Regions from separate parts of the Streptomyces sp. NPDC060205 genome, predicted to be linked through region 1. Evidence: riboswitches for the same ligand, from Rfam matches in the RefSeq annotation. Region 1 holds a riboswitch; each other region holds the start of a gene.
What was found. A riboswitch is a leader RNA that binds a small molecule or an ion and turns the genes downstream of it on or off. The one in region 1 is predicted to bind cyclic di-AMP.
Positions count from the first base shown of each region.

Region 1 (4,204 bases):
GCTGATCCTCGACGCGGGGGTGCGCCGGGTCGTCACCGCGTGGCGCGAGCCCGACACGTTCGTGGCCGCCGCCGACGGGAACGGCCTGCTCGCGGCGGAGGGCGCCGACGTCGTCGTACTCCCGGAGCACGAGAGCGCGGCCAAGGCACCCAACCGGCACCTGAACCAGGGCTGACATCTACCGGTGTGCGCCGGGTCCCGCGAATGGCGTACAGTGGAGTCAACGACGCGGGGTGGAGCAGCTCGGTAGCTCGCTGGGCTCATAACCCAGAGGTCGCAGGTTCAAATCCTGTCCCCGCTACTGAAGGCCTGAGGCCGGAATCCAATGGATTCCGGCCTCAGGTGTTTTCCGCTGCTCCAGCAGCCGTGTCGCGTGCCGTCCCGTACGCCGGCGCTCACCCGCCCGGTCCCCGTCCGCTCGCCCCTCACCGCCGGTCACTGAACTCTGGACGGAGCGAGGTGGTCGAGGGCAGGAGACACGTGATCGGGCGTCGAGCGGTCGAGCAGCGGTCGCCGGGCTCCGCCGGGTCGCAGCCGGACAGACGGACCGGCCTGTATCCCCGTACCCGCGCGGTCGTCCGCGTGCTGCCCGCGCTGCTGATCGTCGCCGGAGTCCTGTACGACGTCCTCACCCCGCAGTACTTCACCGCCGCTCCCTTCCTCTCGGCCGCCTCGCTCGTCGCCGCGCCCCTGCTGTCGCTCGGCGCCACCGTGTGGACGGGCGTCGCGGGGACGGCGGCCATGGTCCTCGTCACCCTGCGGTTCGCCGTCGACGCGAGCGGGATCACCGAGATCGCCACCGTGGCGACGGTCGCCTGCCTCGCCGTCGTCATCAACCGGCTCGTGAGCCTGGGCAACGCCCGGCTGGCCTCCGCCCACGAGATCGCCGAGGCCGCCCAGCGGGCCGTCCTGCCCGAACCCGCCGCGCGCACCGGCGGCCTCGACCTCGCGGTGCGGTACGTGGCCGCGCAGACCGACGCGCTCATCGGCGGCGACCTCTACGCCGTGCAGGACACCCCGCACGGCGTACGGCTCGTCGTGGGCGACGTACGGGGGAAGGGCATGGGCGCGGTCGCCGCCGTGGCCGTCGTCATCGGCGCCTTCCGGGAGGCCGCCGAACAGGAGAGCACCCTGGAGGCGGTCGCCCAGCGGCTGGAGCGGTCGCTGATGCGCGAAGGGGTGCGGCGCGACAGCGTCGAGGTCTTCGAGGGCTTCATCACCGCCGTGCTCGCCGAGATCCCGCACGGCAGCCAGCGTGTACGACTCGTCAACCGCGGCCATCCCGGACCGCTCCTGCTGCGCGGCGACGGGACCGTGCACACGCTCGCCGCGGCGGAACCCGCGCTGCCGCTCGGGATGGGCGACCTGGGCGCCTGGCCCGACCGCGCGCAGGAGGAGGACTTCCCGGGCGGATCCATGCTGCTCTTCCACACGGACGGGCTGTCCGAGGCCCGGGACGGTCGGGGCGTGTTCTTCGACCCGGCGGCCCGGCTGTCCGGGCGGGAGTTCGCCGGGCCCGACGCGCTGCTCGCCGAACTGGTGGACGACGTGCTCCGGTACACGGGGGGCGGCGGTACGGACGACATGGCGCTGCTCGCCGTCCGGCGGCCGTGAGGGCGTCGGGGCGTCTTCCCGGACCTCTCCCGGACCTCACCGCACCTATATCACCTGCAGTAGTCGAACGACGCCCCTGCGCATAACAACTGACACACCGTCAACAAAAACGGTACCTGTGAATGGCGATCAACTCGCCCGATTTACCCCGCTCGCAGCGTTTAAGTCCAGGCCAGCAGCCGTAACGATCATCAGGAACAGCTTGGAATCCGGTGCCTGAGTCTATTAACGTTCGATAACGCAGCGCGGTGTCCCAGCCGTCACAAGAGACGGCTCCGTGCGCACGCGCCGAATCCCGCAAGGGAACCGGGGAACCACCTACATGGGGTGAATCGCGTGTCTTTCGTGGTGGTGAACACCGCGGTTGACGCGCGTAGGAGACCTTCCTGCTCCGAACCCGTCAGCTAACCCGGTAGGCGAGAAGGAAGGAAAGGAGCGCGCCCACGTGGCGTTCAACAGGCCTGCCCCCACACCCTCGTTCATGCCTGACGAGGTGACGGGAGAGACCTCGGGCGACAAGAAGCCCGACACCTTCGCCTTCGGCGCCCGCAGGGACGATGAGCCCTGGGAGCCCTGGAATCCCAGCGCGGACACCGTCGTTCCCGTCCGCGGCAAGCACCGCGTCGCCAAGCAGCGTGGCGGGGGACTCGCCCGCAGCTCCACCGTTCTGGGCGTCGGCGTCATAGCCGCCGTCGGCGCGGGCGGCATGGCCTCCGCGCAGACCGGCAAGCCGCCGGTGTCGATCTCGATCCCCGACCTGCCGAACGTCGGCTCGCTGATCTCCGACGACGAGGCCCCCGAGGGCTCCAGCACGGCGCTCACCGCCGCCGGCCTCACCGAGGCCGACGCCGAGGAGGGCAACGCCGACGCCGGCGAGGCCCTGCGCTCTCGCATCATGCTCCAGGCCGAACTCCAGCAGGACCAGGTCGACCGCGAGGCCCAGGCGTCCGCCGAGGCCGCCGCCGCGAAGAAGGCCGCCGCACTCGCGGCCAAGGAGCAGGACGCAGCGAAGGCCAAGGCCGCCGCCGCGAAGGAGAAGAAGGAGCAGGAGGCCAAGGCGAAGGCCGAGGCCGCGCGCCTCGCCGAGCTGGCCAAGCAGTTCACGCTGCCCACCTCCTCGTACACGATCACCTCCACCTTCGGGCAGTCCGGCTCGCTGTGGTCCTCCGGTCAGCACACGGGTCTGGACTTCGCCGCTCCCACGGGTACCCCGATCAAGGCCGTTCACAGCGGCACGATCACCGAGGCGGGCTGGAGCGGCTCGTACGGCTACCGCACGGTCCTCACGCTCGACGACGGTACGGAGCTCTGGTACGCCCACCAGTCGTCGATCGGCGTCAGCGTCGGGCAGAAGGTCAGCACCGGCGACGTCATCGGGCGCGTGGGCGCCACCGGCAACGTCACCGGGGCGCACCTCCACCTGGAGGTCCACACGGCCGGCGGCAGCGGGATCGACCCGATGGCGTGGCTGCGCGGCAAGGGCCTCAACCCGTAAACCACTCTCAGCGGCCGGCCTGGCCGGCCTCCCGCCCCGCGGTCTCCTGACTCCCACTGACACAGACCTGAAAAAACTGACGCGCGCGTCCGGGTGACGCGCGCGTCTTTGCCTTTTTCGCTGAGGGGCGCGGGGGACTGCGCGCTCAGCCATGGACGGCCCGCGCCTGGGTCTCGGCTTCGGTCGGTACGGCGTGTTTTTTGCTTTGAGGGGCGCGGGGAACTGCGCGACCAGCCACGGACGGCCCGCGCGGGACCGCGGCGCGTCAGGTTCGGTACGGGTTGTATGCCGGGTAAGGCGGCGGATACCCGTACCCCGCCACAGGCCACGGCACCGGCGCCCCCACAGTCGCCCGCGCCGCGTACGCCAGCGCCGGCCGGGCCGGCTCCCGCCGAGCCCACAGCTCGTGCAGCAACTCCCGCTCCCGTACGGCGAAGTCCGCCCCCGCCCGGCCCCGGCGCCCGCGATGGCGGAGAAACGCCAGCGAGGTGGCGTACGCCTCGTACTCCGCCACCGCCCGCCCCGCGTCCCGCCCGCCATGGTGCGTGGCGTACTCCCGCGCCAGCCGCCGCGCCTTCATCGAGCCGAGCACGAACGGCTCGGCCGCGGCCAGCCAGCCTGCCACGGCGTACGAGGGCAGTTCCGTGCGGACCGTGCCCAGTTCCCGCTGGCGTGTCCAGACGGCCAGCCAGGTGAGCAGCCCGAAGGACGGGACCATGAACGCCGCGTAGACCGCGAAAAAGCCGTACTCGCCGAACGCCGACGAGCCGTTCCACATCGCGTGCATGCCCATCGCGAGCAGCAGCCCGGTGAGGGGCAGGAGCACGCGCCGCACCTGCTGGCGGTCGGCCGAGAGCGCCGCGATGCCGAAGCCGATGCCCGTCAGCACGGTGAACAGCGGATGCGCGAAGGGCGACATGATCACGCGTACGAAAAAGGTGGCGGCCGTGACGGAGAAGATCCCCGTGTCGCCGGTGAGCTGGTCCGTGCCGAAGGCCGTGCCCAGATAGAGGATGTTCTCGGTGAACGCGAAGCCCGTCGCCGTGACGCCCGCTATCACCACGCCGTCGACTATCCCCGTGAAGTCCCGTCTGC
Region 1 is NZ_JBHWZP010000127.1:18,800-23,003, forward strand. Features, by position in the region: gene ACFWGJ_RS22590 (dihydrofolate reductase family protein) at 1-175, shown strand, start outside; tRNA gene ACFWGJ_RS22595 (tRNA-Met) at 228-301, shown strand; gene ACFWGJ_RS22600 (PP2C family protein-serine/threonine phosphatase) at 481-1,614, shown strand; cyclic di-AMP (ydaO/yuaA leader) riboswitch at 1,891-2,048, shown strand; gene ACFWGJ_RS22605 (M23 family metallopeptidase) at 2,060-3,109, shown strand; gene ACFWGJ_RS22610 (PrsW family intramembrane metalloprotease) at 3,375-4,204, opposite strand, start outside.

Region 2 (4,204 bases), on a different contig from region 1:
GAGCTGGCCACCTGGCGGTTCGCCACCGAACCGCTCAGCGTCGGCGGACAGGACATCGCCGCCGGCGACCCCGTACTCGTCGTGCTCGCGGCGGCCGACCGCGACCCCGACCGCTTCCAGGACCCGGACACGCTGGACCTCTCCCGCCGTGACAACCAACACCTCGGTTACGGCCACGGCATCCACTACTGCCTCGGCGCGCCCCTCGCCCGGCTGGAGGGACAGACCGCGCTGGCCACGCTGCTGACCCGGCTGCCCGACCTGCAACTCGCGGGGGATTCGGCCGATTTGAGGTGGCGCGGCGGGCTCATCATGCGGGGATTGCGCACGCTTCCGGTGGAGTTCACCCCGGTCGCGACATCTTGACGGAAGTGCTGGTGGCCGTAGCACCGGAGGCCACGGAAGGTGAGACTCCGTCAACTCTGTGATCTTCACGTTATCTACGCTGCACCGACTTGTGACAAGAGTTCGAGTGCCGCTACGTTCACCCATCAATGCGGCAGGTCCGCCCGTCGCAGCAGTCACGAGCACGGCTTTTCGCCGTGCCCCGTGCGTATTCCTTGCTGTCACGCGAAAGGCAATCGCATGCTCTCCGGGAACGGCCGTCATCGTCGCCCCCGCCAGGCCCCGGCGCTCCTCGTCGCCGCCGGCGTGGCCGGATCGGCCATCGCGATCCCCCTGCTCGGTGCGAGCGGCGCGAGTGCCGCCAGCGGTACGACCTGGGACGCGGTCGCCGAGTGCGAGAGCGGCGGCTCCTGGAGCGCGGACACGGGCAACGGCCTCTACGGCGGACTCCAGATGAGCCAGGAGACCTGGGAGCAGCACGGCGGCCTCGACTACGCGCAGAGCGCCGACCAGGCCAGCCGCTCGCAGCAGATAGCCGTCGCCGAGAAGATCCTCGCCGCGCAGGGCACGGGCGCCTGGGTGACCTGCGGTCTGGTCGCCGGTCTGACGCAGGACTCCGACTCCGCAGACGTCGACACGGGCCTCGCCGAGGACTCCGCGAGCCCGTCGGCCGACGCGGACGCGGATGCGACAAAGGGGAGCAACGGCGCCAAGTCGGACTCGTCCACGGACAGCGGTTCGAAGTCCGACAACGACTCCGCCTCGGACGCACAGAGAACGGACAGCTCGTCCGCCGACACCAAGGCGAAGGGTGACGACTCGGACAAGTCGTCCCAGAGCGACGACGCTTCGGCCGACGCGGCCGCGGACAGCTCCGGCCGTCACCGGGGCGGCAGCGCCGAGGAGGCCGACATGGCGCCGCGCGCGGACGACTACGCCGGCCGGCACGCCTCGCGCAGCGACAGCACCTCGCGCGTCCTCGCCGACGAGGGCTCGTACGCGGTCCGTTCCGGGGACTCCCTCTCCAGCATCGCCGACTCCCTTGGCATCGACGGCGGATGGGGCGAGCTCTACGCCGCGAACAAGGACAGCATCGGCTCCGACCCGGACTTCATCATCCCCGGTCAGCGCCTCGCGGTCGACGGCTGAGCGATGCCGAGCAAGTAGTGATCAAGGCGCCGAATCGGGCGAAAAGCAGCGGTAGTTCGCGCTGAATGTCCGATTTGGCGAATTGAGACATGGATCTCAACACCCCTGATCGTCTTTGAAATTCGGCGCGGCCCGTGTCTACGGTCGTGACCGCTCGCCATGGGTGAGCCCCGACGGTCGCACGCCGAATCCTGCCAACGGCCGTACGGGAACAGTCGTCGCGTAAAGCGCCGTAGGCAGGAGCGGGGGACCCAGGTAAGTGCCGGACCCGGTCGTCATGGCCGGGCACGGCTTGGGGTTAAGCCGCGTGACAGCAGTGTCACGCGGCCGGGCAACTCACTCGGCCCGAACCCGACAGCTCACCTCGCAGGCGTCGGTGAGGGGATCTACTTCATGCTGCTTTCGAACAAGGGCAAGCACCGTCGCCCGTCCAAGGCTGCCCGCATCGCCACGCTGGCCGGTGTCACCACCGCCGCCGTCGCCGTCCCGCTGATGGGCGCCACGGGAGCCTCCGCCGCCACCGCGTCCGAGTGGGACGCCGTCGCCCAGTGCGAGTCCGGCGGCAACTGGTCGATCAACACCGGCAACGGCTACTACGGCGGACTGCAGTTCTCGTCCTCCACCTGGGCCGCGTACGGCGGCAGCTCCTACGCCTCCACCGCCGACCAGGCGTCCAAGTCCCAGCAGATAGCCGTCGCCGAGAAGGTTCTCGCGAGCCAGGGCAAGGGTGCCTGGCCGAGCTGCGGCGTCGGCCTGTCCGGCGCCTCGACCGGCGGCTCCACCGCCCCGTCGGGCTCCAGCAGCTCCAACCAGAGCACCTCGCAGCCGCAGCAGCAGAACTCGCAGTCCTCCGAGGAGCGCGCCTCGCGTTCGCAGGAGCGTCCGGCGACCAAGAAGACCGTCGAGACTCCGACCGGCAAGAAGGTCAAGAAGGGCGACGGCGAGTACAAGGTCGTCAAGGGCGACACCCTCAGCGAGATCGCCGACAAGAAGAACGTCAAGGGCGGCTGGGCGAAGCTGTACAAGCTCAACGACGACATCGTCGACGACGCCGACTTCATCTTCCCGGGTCAGCAGCTGCACCTCAGCTGACGCGGGCCGCACGCCGGCCGGCCCGCCCCCGGCGGGCCGGCGGTCGCGTCCCCCTTCGGCGGTCCGGACATCACCTCCGGCCGAGGCACTGGCCGCTCGGCCCCGACCGGAGGTCCGGCCCACATCCGAATCGCGACTGAACCACAGCGCCCTCACATCCGTGTCCTTCATAGTGGAGGCCTCGTGAGGGTCACCCCCGTCCCCCACGGGCTCCCCGTTCCGGTGCGTGTTCCCCCGTACGCACCGGGGCGGGGCTTTTTTTGTGCCTGGCTTTCCGCCCGTGTCTTTGTTCCGTTCGGAAACAATTTCCTCTCGGTTCTGTCCAGGAGGCGGTCGAGGGCTGGCCGATCCCCGGCAGCCGGTTAGGCTCATCCCGCGGGGCCACCACGGCCTGCGCGCAACCGGGCCTCCGGCCCGGCACAGCTTGTGTCACATCCCAGAAGGAGATGCTCGTGCCGTCCATCGACGTCGTCGTAGCCCGGGAAATCCTGGACTCCCGAGGCAACCCCACGGTCGAGGTCGAGGTCGGCCTCGACGACGGCAGCACGGGTCGTGCCGCCGTTCCGTCCGGCGCCTCCACCGGTGCCTTCGAAGCAGTCGAGCTCCGCGACGGGGACCCCAACCGCTACCTCGGCAAGGGTGTCGAGAAGGCCGTTCTCGCCGTCATCGAGCAGATCGGCCCGGAGCTCGTCGGCTACGACGCCACCGAGCAGCGCCTCATCGACCAGGCGATGATCGACCTCGACGCCACCGACAACAAGGGCTCGCTCGGCGCGAACGCCATCCTCGGCGTCTCCCTCGCCGTCGCGCACGCCGCCTCCGAGGCCAGCGACCTGCCGCTCTTCCGCTACCTGGGCGGACCGAACGCGCACCTGCTGCCCGTCCCGATGATGAACATCCTCAACGGCGGGTCGCACGCCGACTCGAACGTCGACATCCAGGAGTTCATGATCGCCCCGATCGGCGCGGAGTCCTTCTCCGAGGCCGTGCGCTGGGGCGCCGAGGTCTACCACACCCTCAAGAAGGTCCTGAAGAGCCGCGGCCTGTCCACCGGCCTCGGCGACGAGGGCGGCTTCGCCCCGAACCTCGGCTCCAACCGCGAGGCCCTCGACCTCATCGTCGAAGCCATCAAGGAAGCCGGCTACACCCCCGGCGAGCAGGTCGCCCTCGCGCTGGACGTCGCCGCGTCCGAGTTCTACAAGGACGGCAAGTACGAGTTCGAGGGCAAGTCCCGCTCGGCCGCCGAGATGACCGAGTACTACGAGGAGCTCGTCTCCGCGTACCCGCTGGTCTCCATCGAGGACCCGCTGTACGAGGACGACTGGGCCGGCTGGAACGTCATCACCGAGAAGCTGGGCTCCAAGGTCCAGATCGTCGGCGACGACCTCTTCGTCACCAATCCCGAGCGCCTCGCCCGCGGTATCGAGGAGGGCTCCGCCAACGCCCTGCTGGTCAAGGTCAACCAGATCGGCTCGCTGACCGAGACCCTCGACGCCGTCGAGATGGCCCAGCGCAACGGCTTCAAGTGCATGATGTCCCACCGCTCCGGCGAGACCGAGGACGTCACCATCGCCGACCTCGCCGTCGCCGTGAACTGCGGCCAGATCAAGACCGGCGC
Region 2 is NZ_JBHWZP010000162.1:1,465-5,668, reverse strand. Features, by position in the region: gene ACFWGJ_RS25890 (cytochrome P450) at 1-366, shown strand, start outside; gene ACFWGJ_RS25885 (transglycosylase family protein) at 586-1,494, shown strand; cyclic di-AMP (ydaO/yuaA leader) riboswitch at 1,713-1,882, shown strand; gene ACFWGJ_RS25880 (transglycosylase family protein) at 1,888-2,586, shown strand; gene eno (phosphopyruvate hydratase) at 3,033-4,204, shown strand, end outside.
Region 2: linked by a shared signal. The riboswitch ahead of ACFWGJ_RS25880 (transglycosylase family protein) and the one ahead of ACFWGJ_RS22605 (M23 family metallopeptidase) in region 1 are both predicted to bind cyclic di-AMP.

Region 3 (4,204 bases), on a different contig from region 1:
CGCCGATACCGCGCTTGGGCACGTTCAGGATGCGGCGCAGCGGTACGGAGTCCTCGGGGTTCGCGAGCACCCGCAGGTACGCGAGGACGTCCCGGACCTCCTTGCGCTCGTAGAAGCGGACACCGCCGACGACCTTGTAGGGCAGGCCAACCCTGATGAAGATCTCTTCGAAGACACGGGACTGGGCGTTCGTACGGTAGAAGACGGCGACGTCGCCGGCCTTCGCGTCGCCCGCGTCGGTGAGACGGTCTATCTCCTCGGCGACGAACTGCGCCTCGTCGTGCTCGGTGTCGGCGACGTAGCCCGTGATGCGCGCGCCCGCGCCGGCGTTCGTCCACAGGTTCTTCGGGCGGCGTGATTCGTTGCGCTCGATGACCGCGTTGGCGGCGGTCAGGATCGTCTGCGTGGAGCGGTAGTTCTGCTCCAGCAGGATCGTCGTCGCGTTCGGGTAGTCCTCCTCGAACTGGAGGATGTTGCGGATCGTCGCGCCGCGGAAGGCGTAGATCGACTGGTCGGCGTCACCGACGACGCACAGTTCGGCCGGCGGGAGGTCGCCCTCCGACGGCGGTACGTCCTCGGGGTGCGCCACGGTGTCCGTGGCGCTGCCGACGAGCTCCCGGACGAGGGAGTACTGCGCGTGGTTCGTGTCCTGGTACTCGTCCACGAGGACGTGGCGGAAGCGGCGGCGGTAGTGCTCGGCGACGTCCGGGAAGGCGCGCAGGAGGTTGACCGTCGTCATGATCAGGTCGTCGAAGTCCAGCGCGTTCGCCTCGCGCAGCCGCGACTGGTACATCGCGTAGGCCTGGGCGGCGGTCTTCTCGAAGCCGTCGGAGGCCTGGGCGGCGAAGTCCTCCTCGTCGATCAGCTCGTTCTTCAGGTTCGAGATCTTGGCGCTGAAGGACTTCGGCGGGAAGCGCTTGGGATCGAGATCCAGGTCACGGCAGACCAGGGCCATGAGCCGCTTGCTGTCGGCTGCGTCGTAGATCGAGAACGACGACGTGAAGCCGAGCTTCTTGCTCTCGCGGCGCAGGATCCGCACACAGGCGCTGTGGAAGGTCATCACCCACATCGCGTTCGCCCGGGGGCCCACGAGCTGCTCGACGCGCTCCTTCATCTCGCCCGCGGCCTTGTTCGTGAAGGTGATCGCGAGGATCTGGCCGGGATGCACCTTGCGCTCGCCCAGCAGGTGGGCGATGCGGTGGGTGAGCACACGGGTCTTGCCGGAGCCGGCACCGGCCACGATGAGCAGGGGGGAGCCGTGGTGGACCACCGCCGCGCGCTGGTTCTCGTTCAGCCCGTCCAGGAGCGCGGCCGGGTCCACGAACGGCCGGGGCGCGCCGTCGCGGTAGTGGCCGTCCCTGCTCGGAGGCACGTCGAAGCGCCCGCCGAACAGGTCGTCCGGACCGTGGTCCGGCGCTTCGTCCTCGGGCGGCGGCGGGGGCTCTTCCCCGTGGGCCCCGGAGGGCTTGAGGTCCGCCAGGAAGCTGTCATCAAAGAGGCTGCTCATCGCTCTCCGAGTCTAGGCGTCCCCACTGACACCCGGCCGCCACCCCGGAAACTCGGCGGATTCCTGGCCGGGTGAGCCAAGGGCAGAGCTTCACCGGTGATGAGCACGCCATTACACACGGTGGCCGCCACGGCAGCGACACCGGGTGCGGCGATACCAGCGGTACAGCGGTACGCACCTCTGCCCCGCCGACCCGCCGCCTCGCTGCTCAGTCGCCCGGCCGCCCGGCCGCCCGGCCGGAACTTCGCCGGCACCTGAACCGCGTACGGATGGCCTCCGTATATCCGTGTGAAGACAGGGCGCGCCCTGTTCCCCTCCGGGACAACTCGGATCACATCGCGACCAATTGACGTCGGCGGGTGACTCCCGTGGCTCAGGTCACGAAAATGTATCGGGCATATCGCACATCAAACTTCACAGGTGCCACACGTATTGGCTAACTTTCGCGTAGGCCGCTCGACCCGCACCGGCGAACAACGCCGGGCCGAGCGGGCTCCGCCGAATCCGGCATGCCCTCGTGGCCTCCGGAACCGGGGACCCAACCGATCCTGGGGTGAATCGGTCCGAACTCCCTCGTGGGACACGGACCGTAGGGCAAACCTTCCGAAGCACTCGCCCGAACCCGACAGCTAACTCGGTAGGCGGATGACGGAAGGAGACGCCCTCGTGGCGCCACACCGCAAGTCGCGGCCCCCCAGTTCCCTGGGCATCCGGACACCTGCCCTCGCCACCGCGGCCCTGACCTCGGTCGCCCTGCTCTCCCAGACGGCGGACGCCTCGCCCGCCGCGGAGCCCAGGCCGAGCACGGAGGAAGTCCAGAAGAAGATCGACGACCTCTACCAGCAGGCGGGTACGGCCACCGAGAAGTACAACGCGGCCAAGGAGAAGACCACCAAGCAGCGCAAGCGCGTCGCCACGCTGCTCGACGACGTGGCGCAGCGTACGGAGAAACTCAATTCCGCGCGCGAGGCGCTCGGGACCTTCGCCGCCGCGCAGTACCGCACGGGTGCCTCCGCCCCCGACACGGCCTCCCTCCTCCTCGCGGACAACCCGCAGGACTACTTCGACCAGACCCAGCTGATGAGCCGGCTGACCGCCCGCCAGAAGCAGGCCGTCGACGAGTACGTCACCCAGCGGGCCACCACGTCGAAGAAGCGGCAGGAGGCCTCCGAGGGCCTGGAGACGCTCACCACGACGCAGAGCACGCTGAAGACGTCCAAGGCGGACGTCCAGCGCAAGCTCGCCGAGGCGCGCGAGCTCCTGTCGAAGCTGACCGCCGAGGAGAAGGCCCGCCTGGCCGCGATCGAGCGGCAGAAGCAGGAGGAGGCCCGGCGCAAGGCGGACGAGCTGGCGCGGCAGCAGGCGGCCGACGTGGAGCGCCGCCGCCAGGAGGCGGCGACGCAGGGCACGGGAGCCGGTACCGGTACGGGCACCGGCAGCACGGCGGGCTCGGACTCCGCCTCCTCCACCAAGGCGGCCAAGGCACTCGCCTTCGCCCGCGCCCAGATCGGCAAGCCGTACGTCTGGGGCGCGAGCGGTCCCGGCTCGTACGACTGCTCCGGTCTGACGCAGGCCGCCTGGAAGGCCGCCGGTGTGACGCTCCCGCGCACCACGTGGGACCAGGTGAACACCGGCACGACGGTCTCCGTGGACAACGCCCAGCCCGGCGACCTGGTCTTCTTCTACGACGACATCAGCCACGTCGGCATCTACATCGGCGACGGCATGATGATCCACGCCCCGAAGCCGGGTGCGTACGTCCGCGAGGAGTCGATCTACTACATGCCGATCCACAGCGTGGTGCGGCCCGGCTAGCGGCTCACACGGACACCGGAAGGGGTACGGCACCTGGGTGCCGTACCCCTTCCGTGTTCCGGGCGGTCGCCCGGGCCGCTCAGGTCCAGAGCACCGCGATGAAGACGTTCACCGTGGTCAGCCCGCCCACCAGGGCGAACAGGCCCTTCTCCACCTTCTCGTCGTCGCGCTTGACGTAGACGAGGCCGAGGATCACGACCAGGAGCGCCAGCTTCACGCCGATCTTGACGTTGTTGACGGTCTGGTCGTCGGCCTGGTTGAGGCCGACGAGGACCGCGCCGGTGACCAGCATGGTCAGCGCGCCGTGGAGCATGGCGGGGGTGAAGCGGGCCGTGCCGTCGCCCATGGCCTTCAGCTGGGTGAGGAAGCCGCCCAGCAGGGAGGCGATGCCGATGATGTGCAGGGCGACGAAGACATGAATGAGTACGTCCATGAGCCCGGACCCTAACCGGACGCCCGCATGCCGCTCCGCACCGGCCCGCGGCCCGGGCCTCTCGCGGGCCCAGGGCGGAGCCCATAGCACCGTCGGGTGTACCGCTCCCCCACAACGCGCCCATCGGTCACCCCCTCACGCCAAGTCGCCGGCACCGGGCCCGGATCACGGTCGCACCCGGTCAGCTCGTGGCCGAGTGCCACCAGTTCCGTACATGCCGTTACCGCCGGCGTGTCGTGAGGTTTAGCGTCCTTCCCCAGGTGACCGGCTCCCCACCACAACCGCCCGGGCCAGGGCGGCAGTCGGCACCACCGCCAAGAGGTCCGGCGGCGGTCCGCTCCCCCTGTGCGGGCTGCCGCCGGACGTGCAACCAGCCCCTGAGGGCCACCGCCGTGGACGCACCAGTGCCTCGGCGGCTACGGAAGGAACGTGGATCGCACGTGGCAGCG
Region 3 is NZ_JBHWZP010000020.1:40,979-45,182, forward strand. Features, by position in the region: gene pcrA (DNA helicase PcrA) at 1-1,507, opposite strand, end outside; cyclic di-AMP (ydaO/yuaA leader) riboswitch at 1,994-2,167, shown strand; gene ACFWGJ_RS05810 (NlpC/P60 family protein) at 2,174-3,322, shown strand; gene ACFWGJ_RS05815 (hypothetical protein) at 3,402-3,755, opposite strand; gene ACFWGJ_RS05820 (NlpC/P60 family protein) at 4,196-4,204, shown strand, end outside.
Region 3: linked by a shared signal. The riboswitch ahead of ACFWGJ_RS05810 (NlpC/P60 family protein) and the one ahead of ACFWGJ_RS22605 (M23 family metallopeptidase) in region 1 are both predicted to bind cyclic di-AMP.

Region 4 (4,204 bases), on a different contig from region 1:
CCGACCGCCTCGGCGATGGCCTTGGTGGTGACGGTCTCCTCGGCGACGGCGTGCAGCCGCGTCCCCGCGGGCGCCTGTTCCATGCCGAGGCGGATGAGGCGGGCCGCGTCGTCGCGGTGCACCGCCGACCAGGCGGCGGTGCCGTCGCCGACGTAACCGGAGACGCCCCTTTCGCGGGCGGCCGCGGTGAGGAAGTTGACGAACCCCCAGTCGCCGTGGCCGTGGACGCTCGGCGCGAACCGCGTGATCACGGTCCGTACGCCCTGGGCCACGTAGTCCAGGGCGAGGTTCTCGCTGCCGCCCCGGTTGGAGTCCGGGCCGACGGCCGGCGAGACGTCGTCCTCGGTGGCGGGCCGCCCTTCGACGAGGCCGGAGAGGGGCGCGGCGACCACGAACGGGCGGCCGGTCCCGGCGAGGGCGTCGCCGAGCGCCCGGACCGAGGCGCGCTCGGATCGGTCGGACTCGGCGGGATCGCCCCAGTCGTGCTTGTTGGCCAGGTGGATGACCGCGTCCGCCTGGTCGGCGCCCCGCCGCAGCGAGCCGAGATCGTCGAGGTCGCCGCGGAGGATGCCGACGCCCTTGGCGGCGAGGGCCTTCTCGGCCCGGTCGGACCGGGCCAGGCCGATGACCTGGTGGCCCGTGGAGACGAGCTCGTCGACCACGGCGGAGCCGATCCAGCCGGTCGCTCCGGTGACGAATGCACGCATGAGCGTGACCTCCTTCGCCCTGAAGAGGGCAGGTGAGTGGACGGATGAAGGACGGATGAGGGGTGGAGACGGGTGTGGGGACAGGTGGGGCCTGCCGGGCACGGCACTGACACCGCGTCAGATTGCTTGTGATGCAGCGCCGTTACCGCGAGACGGGCGGCACGAGGCCGGAGACCCATTTCCGAGTCACCGTGCACCGTAAAGGTAACACATTCGAGACACCGTGCCTCGTATAGAGTTGCGGGATGGTGGATGGAAGCGGCCGCGGACGGCCCCGCAGTGAGAGCGCACGGGCCGCCGTGCTGCACGCCGTCGACGACCTACTGGTGGAGGTGGGGTACGCGGCCCTGACCATGAAGGGCATCGCCGAGCGGGCGGGCGTGGGCCGGCAGACCGTGTACCGCTGGTGGTCGAACAAGGCGGAGGTGCTCTACGAGGCCAGCGTCATCGACGCCCGGCAGGAACTGTCCGTGCCCCGCAGCGGGGATCCCCGCGAGGACCTCAAGGCCTATCTCGACGCACTCGTGGGCTTCCTGGCCCGCTCCGACGCGGGCGCGGCCTACCGTGCCCTCATCGGCGAGGCCCAGCACGACGCGGAGGTCGCCGCGCTGCTCGCGTCCCGCGACATCCTCGGGGAGAGCGCGGCGGAGGTCGTGGAGGCGGTGCGGAAACCGAGCGGCACCGACCTCTCGCCGGAACAGGCGACCGCGCTGCTGATCGGCCCGCCCTTCTTCCACATCCTGTCCGGGCGCAGCGCGGACGGCCTCGACACCGGACAGCTCACGGATCAGTTCCTGCGCGTCCTGAACCGTCCGGGGGCCTGAAACGCCTGTGAACGCCCCCGCCCCCGCCGCTGTTCCCGCCGGCCGTCCGGCCCCGGACATGCCGAAGGCCGGACCCCGGGGATCACAGGGTCCGGCCTTCGGAGCTTCACATCGGTCGACGCCCGCGGGCGTCGGTCCGCGTCAGGCGGCGTCGGAGGGTGTCAGACGGAGACGCCCTTGGCGCGCAGGTAGGCCAGCGGGTCCACGTCCGAGCCGTAGTCCGGGGTGGTGCGGATCTCGAAGTGCAGGTGCGGGCCGGTGACGTTGCCCGTGGCACCCGAGAGGCCGACCTGCTGTCCGCCGGTCACGCTCTGACCGGCCGAGACGGAGAGGGAGGACAGGTGGGCGTACTGGGCGTAGTGGCCGTCGGCGAGCTGGATGACGACCTGGTTGCCGTACGCGCCGCCCCATCCGGCGGAGACGACCGTGCCCGCGCCGACGGACTTGAGCGCGGTGCCGGTGGGCACGACGAAGTCGACACCGGTGTGGTACCCGCTGGACCACATGCTGCCCGACATCTTGTACGAGGTGCCGATGGACGCCCCCGCGACCGGCAGCGTGAAGCCGGTGGCCGTCGAGGTGTCGGCGGCCTTGGACGCCGTGGTCGTCTTCTTGGCCGCGGACTTGTCGGCGGCCTTGGGGGCGGTGGAGCCGGAGCCGGCCGCCGCCTTGCCACCGAGGGCGAGCTTCAGACCCGGGTGGATGAGGGACGGGTCGCCGCCGATGGACGTGCGGTTGTCCGAGTACAGCTTCTTCCAGCCACCGTCGACGTCCTGCGTGTCGGCGATCTTCGACAGGGAGTCGCCCGAGCGCACGGAGTAGGTCCTGGTCGTGACCTTCTTCGTCTCGGCCTGCTTCTCGGCGGCCGGAGCGGCGGCGACGGACTTGCTCGCGACGTTCGCGGCGCTCGCCACGGAGTCCGCGGCGGTCTGCGGAGTCGCGGCGTGCGCTCCGGTGGCGCCGAGCAGCGGAAGGGCGAGAGCTGCGCCCCCGGTGCCGGCCACGGCCATGGAGCGGGAGAAACGCGGGGACTTGGGACGGCGGTGCTTACCCTTCGCGGGCATGACGAATTCCTCTCCGGCGCCTGCGAGGTGAGCTGTCGGGTGCGAGCTGGAGATGCCCGGCCGTGCTTTCGCACGACTTAACCCCAAGCCGTTCCGGAGACCGGAACAGGCGTACTACCTGTGGGTCCCCCGCTCCTGCCACATACGGGTGAGTGTGCGGATTCCGGGCGGCGGCAGGATTGGGCGTCCGTCCGGATTGGAGGTGAACGTAAGCGACATGAAGAGGCGCAAACAAGCTTGAGGGTTTCCTGTGTGCCCCGTTTTCTTGATCCTCGACCGAAATACCAGTCACCCTGTGTGAATGGGGACCGTCCTCGGTTTGTTAAAGCCCTGAAAACAAAGCGGACTTACGTGAGCATGGCGACAGCGGAACGTCACGGATATGACGCTGCTCACCAAGGACCGCCTCAGGAGCCTTCACTCCGGAGCTAGTTGGAATGAAGGCTCCATTACGGACAGATCAGTCAGATGCGACGCAGGCGGATAACTGCCGCATCGAGGTCGCCGCGCAACCCCGTCCGCAGCCCGTGATGCAACAGCACCGCACCACGGTGGACTTCGCCCGTTTCGAGGCATTCGTACGATGCCGACGGGTCGAGGCCCCGCAGCCTCACCGGCAGGGCAGGCTCGCCGTAGTGCTGGGCCTGGAGCCAGGCGAGGACGACGACCTCGCCGTCACGGACGTACTGGACGGCGCTCAGTCCGCCCTGCGGCGCCCGCAGCCGGTGCAGCTCACCGCGCTGCACGACGGGCCTGATCTCCTTGTAGAGCTCCACCCAGGTCCGCGCCTCGGCCAGCTCCTCCTCGGTCCAGCGGGTGAGGTCGCCGCCGACGCCGAGGACCCCGGCCATCGCGCTCACGAACCGGAAGCGCAGCGAGCTGACACGTCCGTTGAGCTGGGTGTTCGGGCTGTCGGTGACCCAGGCGGCCATGGCCCGCGCGGGATGCACCTGACTGAAGCCGTGCTGGATGGCGAGCCGGTCGAGCGGGTCCGTGTTGTCGGAGGTCCACACCTGGTCCGTACGCGCCATGATCCCGAGGTCGATCCGCCCGCCGCCGCCCGAGCAGGACTCGAAGGCGACACCCGGGTGGGCCGCCCGCAGCCGGTCCAACAGCTTGTACAGGGCGTGCACATGGTCCACCCACAGCCGCTGCGGATAGGCCTCGCCGGGCCAGCCCGCGTCCGTGAAGGCGCGGTTGAAGTCCCACTTCACGTAGTCGATCGGCGCGCTGGAGAGCAGTGCGTCGAGCTGTTCCCACAGGTATTCCTGGACGTCCTCGCGTGCGAGGTTGAGCACGAGCTGATTGCGCAGTTCCGTCCGCTTCCGTCCCGGCTGGAACTGCACCCAGTCCGGGTGCGCGCGGTACAGCTCACTGTCCGGGTTGACCATCTCGGGCTCGACCCAGATGCCGAACTGCATCCCGAGCCCGTGCACGTGGTCACCCAGCGGCTTCAGCCCGCCCGGGAAGCGGTCCCGGTTGACCGTCCAGTCGCCGAGGCCGGCCCGGTCGCTGGTGCGCGCCCCGAACCAGCCGTCGTCGACCACGAACAGCTCGACACCGGCGTCGGCGGCCCGGCGGGCGAGCGCCCGCTGCTGCTCCTCGGAGA
Region 4 is NZ_JBHWZP010000110.1:6,600-10,803, forward strand. Features, by position in the region: gene ACFWGJ_RS20605 (SDR family oxidoreductase) at 1-707, opposite strand, end outside; gene ACFWGJ_RS20610 (TetR/AcrR family transcriptional regulator) at 953-1,531, shown strand; gene ACFWGJ_RS20615 (peptidoglycan DD-metalloendopeptidase family protein) at 1,693-2,595, opposite strand; cyclic di-AMP (ydaO/yuaA leader) riboswitch at 2,600-2,775, opposite strand; gene ACFWGJ_RS20620 (alpha-galactosidase) at 3,060-4,204, opposite strand, start outside.
Region 4: linked by a shared signal. The riboswitch ahead of ACFWGJ_RS20615 (peptidoglycan DD-metalloendopeptidase family protein) and the one ahead of ACFWGJ_RS22605 (M23 family metallopeptidase) in region 1 are both predicted to bind cyclic di-AMP.